2 regions of the Streptomyces hebeiensis genome follow, and region 1 is predicted to be linked to the other one. Evidence: riboswitches for the same ligand, from Rfam matches in the RefSeq annotation. Region 1 holds a riboswitch; the other holds the start of a gene.
The links. Region 1 has a riboswitch for glycine ahead of gcvP (aminomethyl-transferring glycine dehydrogenase). Riboswitches for the same ligand answer to the same signal wherever they lie in the genome.
Positions count from the first base shown of each region.

Region 1 (3,861 bases):
GGTGCGTGAGGCGGCGGCGCGGCTGCTGGAGGGGGTGGACACCACCGGCGGCGTGCGGCTGCTGGGGGTGGGCGTGACGGGGCTGGCCGACTACACGCAGGAGGACCTCTTCGCCCAGGCGGCGGCCGACGCTCCCGTCGGCGGAGTCGGCGAGGGGAGCGTCGTTGGGGGCGGCGCCCCGGTGCCGCCGGCGGACCTGGCGGCGGGAGGCGGGGACACCGGAGGCGGGGAAGCGGGGGGCACGGCGGATGACCGACCGGCGGTCGTGGCGGGACCGGCGTCGGCCGACGCCGTGGACGGGCCCGGGCAGCGGCGCTTCCCCGCCGGTCACGACGTGCGCCACGCGGCGTTCGGGGCGGGCTGGGTGCAGGGCAGCGGGCTGGGGAGGGTGACCGTACGGTTCGAGGAACCGGGCTCCGCGCCCGGGCGGGTGCGCACCTTCTGGGTCGACGACCCCGATCTCGAACTCTCCGATCCGCTGCCCCTCATACCGGGGGCGGTGGCGGGCGCGGTTGTGGGGCCGGCCGACGCGGACGCGGCCGTGACGGGCGAGGGGAACGACCGAGAAGGGACCGGGGACGGGGCGGAAGGGGGGCCTGGACCGGAGGGAAGGGCCGGGGGCGGTACACGGGACGACGCGACGGTGGGCGGTGCGGCGGGGCCTGCCGAGGGTCAGTCGTCCTGGTCGGCGATGCGCCCGAAGCCGCGCTCCGCGTCACGGTCCGACAGGGAGGCGGGCGGGTCGGCCGGCTCCGGAGCGGGGAGGGGGAGTCCGTAGTGGCGGTAGAGCTCCAGCTCCTGCTCGGGTGAGAGGTGACGCCCTACGCCGAAGTCGGGCGCGTCCCTGATCAGGGCGCGGCCGAAGGGGACGCGCAGCCCGCCGTCCAGCAGTGTGCTGGGCGCGAGGGGGACGAAGGCGTCGCGGCTGAAGATTCCCGTGCGGACGGCCGCCCATTCGGGGACACCGGTCGCGTCGTCCAGATACACCTCGTCCACCGTGCCGATCTTGCGGCCGTCCCGGTCGAATGCCTTGCGCCCTATCAGGCTGCGCGGATCGATGTCGGTTTCCACCGTCGTTCCCTTCGGTCGCACCGGTCGCACCGGTCGCACCGGTCGCACCGGTCGCGTTGGTCGCACTGGTCGCTACGGAATACCAAAGTGCAGATTTCGGACGTCGGCCACTCGAAAGCCGCCTGTAACACCGCGCTGGTAGGCTGGCAGTCGGCTGCTGACCCCATGCGGGAGAGTCCTCCGGAGAGATGGCCGGGGGCGCCGAAGGAGCAAATCCTCCCCGGAATCTCTCAGGCACCCGTACCGCATGGACGAGGTCACTCTGGAAAGCAGGGCGGGCGTCGGACGGCTCCCGCTCTCACCGACGGTGAAAGCCGGACCGTGTGCGGCGGGCCGGTGAAGCTCTCAGGTCGAGATGACAGAGGGGGAGGCCGTCCGGGTGCCCGTTCGCGCGGGTGCCTCTCGCAGGTCGTGACAGACCAGGAGGCCTCTCCATGACCGACCGTCGCATTCCGCTCGCCGAGCTGGAGCGGGGCACACCCTTCGAGCAGCGCCACATCGGGCCCGACGCGGAGGCGCGGGCGAAGATGCTGGCGCAGGTCGGCTACGGCTCGCTCGACGAGCTGACCGACGCCGCCGTGCCCGACGCCATCAAGAGCGTGGAGGCGCTGCGGCTGCCCGGTTCCCGTACCGAGCCGGAGGTGCTGGCCGAGTTGCGGTCGCTGGCGGACCGCAACGAGGTGCGGACGTCGATGATCGGGCTCGGCTACTACGGCACCTTCACCCCGCCCGTGATCCTGCGCAACGTGCTGGAGAACCCGGCCTGGTACACCGCGTACACGCCGTACCAGCCGGAGATCTCCCAGGGCCGGCTGGAGGCGCTGCTCAACTTCCAGACCGTCGTCGCCGAGCTGACCGGGCTGCCGACCTCGAGCGCCTCACTGCTCGACGAGAGCACGGCGGCGGCCGAGGCGATGGCGCTGTCGCGCCGCGTCGGCAAGGTCAAGGACGGGGTGTTCCTGGTGGACGCCGACGCCCTGCCGCAGACAATCGCCGTCGTCGAGACCCGGGCCGAACCGACCGGCGTCGAGGTCGTGGTCGCCGATCTGAGCGAGGGCATCCCGGCCGAGGTGGCCGAGCGCGGCGTCTTCGGAGTCCTGCTCCAGTACCCGGGCGCCTCCGGGGCCGTCCGGGACCTCGGGCCCGTGATCGAACGGGCCCACGAACTCGGCGCGGTGGTCACCGTCGCCGCCGATCTGCTGGCGCTGACGCTCCTCACCCCGCCCGGGGAACTGGGCGCGGACATCGCGGTCGGCACCACCCAGCGCTTCGGCGTCCCGATGGGCTTCGGTGGACCGCACGCCGGCTACATGTCCGTACGGGAGAACTTCGCGCGCAACCTGCCGGGCCGGCTGGTCGGGGTGTCCGTGGACGCCGACGGGGACCGGGCGTACCGGCTGGCGCTCCAGACGCGGGAGCAGCACATCCGCCGGGAGAAGGCCACGAGCAACATCTGCACCGCGCAGGTCCTGCTGGCCGTCATGGCCGGGATGTACGCCGTGTACCACGGCCCGGACGGGCTGCGGGCGATCGCGCGCCGCACCCACCGGTACGCGGCGCTGCTCGCCGAGGGGTTGCGGGCGGGCGGGGTGGAGGTCGTGCACGGCGCGTTCTTCGACACGCTGACGGCCCGCGTCCCGGGCCGGGCCGCCGAGGTCGTCGCCGCGGCCCTGGCGAGCGGGATCAACCTGCGCCTCGTGGACGGGGACCACGTCTCGGTCGCCTGTGACGAGACGACGGGCCGCGCGCAGCTGGCCGCGGTGTGGGCCGCCTTCGGCGTGGCCGGCGACATCGAGGCGCTCGACGAGGCCACGGACGACGCCCTGCCGGCGGACCTGCTGCGCGCCGACTCGTATCTGACGCACCCGGTCTTCCACCGCCACCGCTCCGAGACGGCGATGCTGCGCTACCTGCGCCGGCTCGCCGACCGGGACTACGCGCTGGACCGGGGCATGATCCCGCTCGGCTCCTGCACGATGAAGCTGAACGCGACCACGGAGATGGAGCCGGTCACCTGGCCCGAGTTCGGGGCGCTGCACCCGTTCGCGCCGGCGGAGCAGGCGAGCGGCTATCTGACGCTGATCCGGGAGCTGGAGGAGCGGCTCGCCGAGGTCACCGGGTACGACGCGGTGTCCCTCCAGCCGAACGCCGGCTCGCAGGGGGAGCTGGCCGGTCTGCTGGCCGTACGGGCGTACCACCGCGCCAACGGCGACGCCGGCCGCACGGTCTGTCTCATCCCCTCCTCCGCGCACGGGACGAACGCCGCGAGCGCGGTGATGGCCGGGATGAAGGTCGTCGTCGTCAAGACCGGTGAGAACGGTGACGTGGACCTGGCGGACCTGCACGCCAAGATCGAACGGCACGGCGCCGAGCTGGCCGTCCTCATGGTCACCTATCCCTCCACACACGGCGTTTTCGAGGAGCACATCGGGGACATCTGCGCGGCCGTGCACGACGCGGGCGGGCAGGTCTACGTCGACGGCGCGAACCTCAACGCGCTGGTGGGGCTGGCGAAGCCGGGCCGGTTCGGCTCGGACGTGTCGCACCTGAATCTGCACAAGACGTTCTGCATCCCGCACGGCGGCGGTGGCCCGGGGGTCGGTCCCGTCGGTGTACGGGCGCATCTGGCGCCGTACCTGCCGAACCACCCGCTCCAGCCGGCGGCCGGGCCCGGGACGGGCGTCGGGCCCGTCTCGGCGGCGCCCTGGGGCTCGGCGGGCATCCTGCCCATCTCCTGGGCGTACGTGCGGCTGATGGGCGGCGAGGGGCTGAAGCGGGCGACCCAGGTCG
Region 1 covers NZ_CM129812.1:1,019,136-1,022,996, reverse strand. The annotation lists gene ACU6P3_RS04370 (DNA polymerase IV) at 1-778, shown strand, start outside; gene ACU6P3_RS04365 (PRC-barrel domain-containing protein) at 673-1,071, opposite strand; glycine riboswitch at 1,230-1,327, shown strand; gene gcvP (aminomethyl-transferring glycine dehydrogenase) at 1,506-3,861, shown strand, end outside.

Region 2 (3,861 bases), 4.7 Mb from region 1:
CGGCGACCGGGTCCTGGGCCAGGTCCAGCAGGACCAGGTTGACCGGCCAGGCGACCTGCGCGCGGCCGAGCGCGCGGCCGAGCGCGTCCATCGGGGCGTTGCGGTCGCCCGCCTCCCAGGACGAGAGCTGGACGCCGACGACCAGGACCGGCGTCTCCCCCTCGACGCTGGCGAGGGCGCGGCGGGCGCTGACCACCATCCCGGTCGCCTCGAACTCGGCCGCGGCGGCGGAGAGGAAGTCGACCGGGTCCTCCTGCCAGTCCGGCTCGAAGAGCCGCACCCGGCCGCCGCTGGCCGGACCGTCGAGCGGCGTCCGCCCGACCCGGCACAGCTCGGCGACGGCCCCGGGAGGCAGCGGCACGCCGACGGCGCCGCCGGGATTGACCGCGATTCCGAGCTGCGGGGGCAGGCCGCGGGCGAAGTCCCGGGCCGGGGCCACGGTGAAGGACATGTGGGGGCCCACGCACTGGCGGAACTGCTCCTCCGAGCTGAACACCGGCACGTACGCGGCGCCGTCGATGTCGACCGTCGGCAGGTCGAGACTGCGGCTGTCGGGACCACCGCCGTTGGGCAGCGGCACCCAGATCCGACTCCGTCCGAGCACTTCGACGAGCCGTCCGCCCGCCGCGTCACTGCCGAGCGAGGCGACCAGTACCTCTTCCAACTCGTTGCCCGGCCACGCTGTGTTCACTGTTTACCCCTCCGCGCCGAAACCTGCCGGAGCACCCTAACGCCGCGCGTGCGAGCGGTGCAGCCACCCGGCGGGCGCCCGGGCGTCCGCACCACACCGCCCCGCTGACCGCCCCACTGTCCGCCTCGTTCACCGCCGCGTGCCCGGGGCCGGGAACATGATGCGCGCCAAGGCCGTCGCCGAGGCCCGGTCCAGGAGCACGGCCGAGGCGCAGCCGGGCGGCAGGCGGCCCTCCTCCGCGTCCGCCAGGAGACGGCCGACCGCTCCGCGATGGCGGGCGAAGGCGTAACCGGAGACACCTCTGCCGCGCTCCCGCTGCCCCGCTCGGGCCACCTCCGCGGGGACGTCCAGCAGGACGAGGTGCAGGCGGGACCCGCGCGCACGGGCCTCGCGGGCGAGCCAGCGCCGTACCCACGACTGCGTGCCGCAGTCGTGCACGACGACGCTCCCGCCCGAGCGCAGCGCGCGCCACAGCCTCGCGTAGTGGGCGATCCGGACCAGGGGGCGGTAGACCGCGTACGGCAGCACGGCCGGCAGGCGCCGCTCCCAGCGGTCCCTGGTGTCCTGGGAATCGATGGCACGTCCCTCGGCCGCCCGCCGGATCAGCGTCGATTTCCCGCTGCCCGGCAGACCGGAGACCACGACCAGGTCCCCCTGCGCGAACGCCAGTCCCTTGGGCGGTCCGCTCCGTCCGCCCCGTCCGTTCCGTCCGCCGCGTCCGCTCCCGCTTCCGCGCAGGTCCCGGACCACGGCCGGCACGCCCTCGGGCCGCCCGGCGCCGCCCGGCACGGCAGCGGGTGAGGCGACAGCGGACGGCACCGCGGCGGACGAGGCGGCAGCGGACGACACCGGGGCAGCGGACGGGACCGCGCCGGACGAGGCGGCAGCGGACGACACCGGGGCAGCGGACGGGACCGCGCCGGACGAGGCGGCAGCGGACGGCGCGGGCAGCGGCGCGGACAGCACGGCCTTCGCGCCCTGCGCGGCCGATCCCCCGGAGGCCACCGGCACACCGACGCCACCCGCCGGCGCCCCGCCCGCTGTGTCCCCCGCGTCCGTCTCCGCCTCGGCCCCCTCCCCGGCCCCCGCCTCCGTCACATACGCGCCGGACCCCTGCGACATCATCGCCGTCCCCCTGTCAGCTCAGTCGACCTGGTCCCCAGAACCCTTCCCCCGAAGTGTAAAGAAATGGCAATGCGCCACAACCCTTTCCGGCCGTGGCGCCCCTACGCCACGAACACCTCGCACCGTTCCACACGCCGGCCCGCCGTCCGTGGTTCCCGCCGGGTTCCCGGCGGCCCGCCGCCTCGCGCCGCCCTCACCGACCGGCGGATTCCGCCCGTTTCCCACCGGCCTCACCACTCCGTCCCCGCACATGCGATGATGTGCCCGCCAACTGCATACCGGCCGTTTGAATCCACGCGGGAGAGTCCCGGTCGCCGTGTGCGCCGGGCGCCGAAGGAGCAAGTACCTCCCTTGAATCTCTCAGGCCCCGTACCGCGTGGATGAGGCAGATCTGAAAAGCGGGCCGCGCTCTCGTGGCCCCACCCAAGGTGCAAGTCACGCCGCCCCGCGACGGTGTACGTGTCCGGCGTACACCACGTGTGTCCCCGTGGTCGTGACGAACCTCTCAGGTTCCGATGACAGATGGGGAGGGCCGATCGCAGCCTGTCGCCCCGTCGCCCGTCATCCCGACTCTCGCCTCACGCCCTGGGAGCCCCACCGATGAGCACTGTCCCCCCGAGCCCGACCCCCCGTACCCCCCGCAGGACGGCGCTCGACGCCGTGCACCGCGCGCTGGGCGCGACCATGACCGACTTCGCGGGCTGGGACATGCCCCTGCGGTACGGCAGCGAGCGGGACGAGCACCAGGCGGTCCGTACGAGGGCCGGCCTGTTCGACCTCTCCCACATGGGCGAGATCACCGTCACCGGCCCCGCCGCCGCCACGCTCCTCGACTACGCGCTGGTCGGCAACATCGGCGCCCTCGCCGTCGGCCGGGCCCGCTACACCATGATCTGCCAGGAGGACGGCGGCATCCTGGACGACCTGATCGTCTACCGCCTCGGCGACGAGAGGTACCTGGTCGTCGCCAACGCCTCCAACGCGCAGACCGTGCTCGACGCGCTGACCGAGCGCGCGGCCGGCTTCGACGCCGAGGTCCGCGACGACCGTGACGCGTACGCGCTGCTGGCCGTCCAGGGCCCCGAGTCCCCCGGCATCCTGGCCTCGCTCACCGACGCCGACCTGGACGGTCTGAAGTACTACGCGGGCCTGCCCGGCACCGTCGCGGACGTCCCCGCGCTGATCGCGCGCACCGGCTACACGGGCGAGGACGGCTTCGAGCTGTTCGTCGCGCCCGAGCACGCCGAGCGGCTGTGGCGGGCGCTGACCGAGGCCGGCGAGGGCGTGGGCCTGGTCCCCTGCGGCCTCTCCTGCCGGGACACGCTGCGGCTGGAGGCCGGCATGCCGCTGTACGGGAACGAGCTGGGCACCCACCTCACCCCCTTCGACGCGGGCCTCGGCCGGGTGGTCAAGTTCGAGAAGACGACGAACGGTGGCGAGTTCGTCGGCCGGATGGCCCTCGCGACCGCGGCCGAGCTCGCGGCGGTCTCCCCGCCGCGCAAGCTGGTCGGCCTGGTCGCCGAGGGGCGCCGGGTGCCGCGCTCCGGGTACCACGTGATGTCCGGCAGCGCGACCGTCGGCGTGGTCACCTCCGGCGCCCCCTCCCCCACGCTGGGCCGGCCGATCGCCATGGCGTACGTGGACGCCGCGCACGCCGCCCCCGGCACGGCGGGCGTCACGGTCGACATCCGCGGCTCGCACGAGCCGTACGAGGTCGTGGCACTGCCGTTCTACAAGCGCCGCACATGACACTGCGACCGATGACACCGCGGCCGATGACACCGCTGACACCGCGGCCGTGCACGCGCACGACGCCCGCGGCCGGCGCCGTGTCCCTCGTGGCCGCCGATGCCGGCCGAGAGGTCGGTCGTCGTCTCGGTTCGTGAGACAGCCGTTCCGTAATTCCGCACCACACCCCCGCGTACAGGAGAATTCAGGTCATGAGCAACCCCCAGCAGCTGCGTTACAGCAAGGAGCACGAGTGGCTGTCGACCGCCGAGGACGGCGTGGCGACGGTCGGTATCACGGAGTTCGCGGCGAACGCC
Region 2 covers NZ_CM129812.1:5,712,394-5,716,254, reverse strand. The annotation lists gene ACU6P3_RS24565 (enhanced serine sensitivity protein SseB) at 1-691, opposite strand, end outside; gene ACU6P3_RS24560 (AAA family ATPase) at 821-1,540, opposite strand; glycine riboswitch at 2,104-2,201, shown strand; gene gcvT (glycine cleavage system aminomethyltransferase GcvT) at 2,417-3,565, shown strand; gene gcvH (glycine cleavage system protein GcvH) at 3,757-3,861, shown strand, end outside.
Region 2: linked by a shared signal. The riboswitch ahead of gcvT (glycine cleavage system aminomethyltransferase GcvT) and the one ahead of gcvP (aminomethyl-transferring glycine dehydrogenase) in region 1 are both predicted to bind glycine.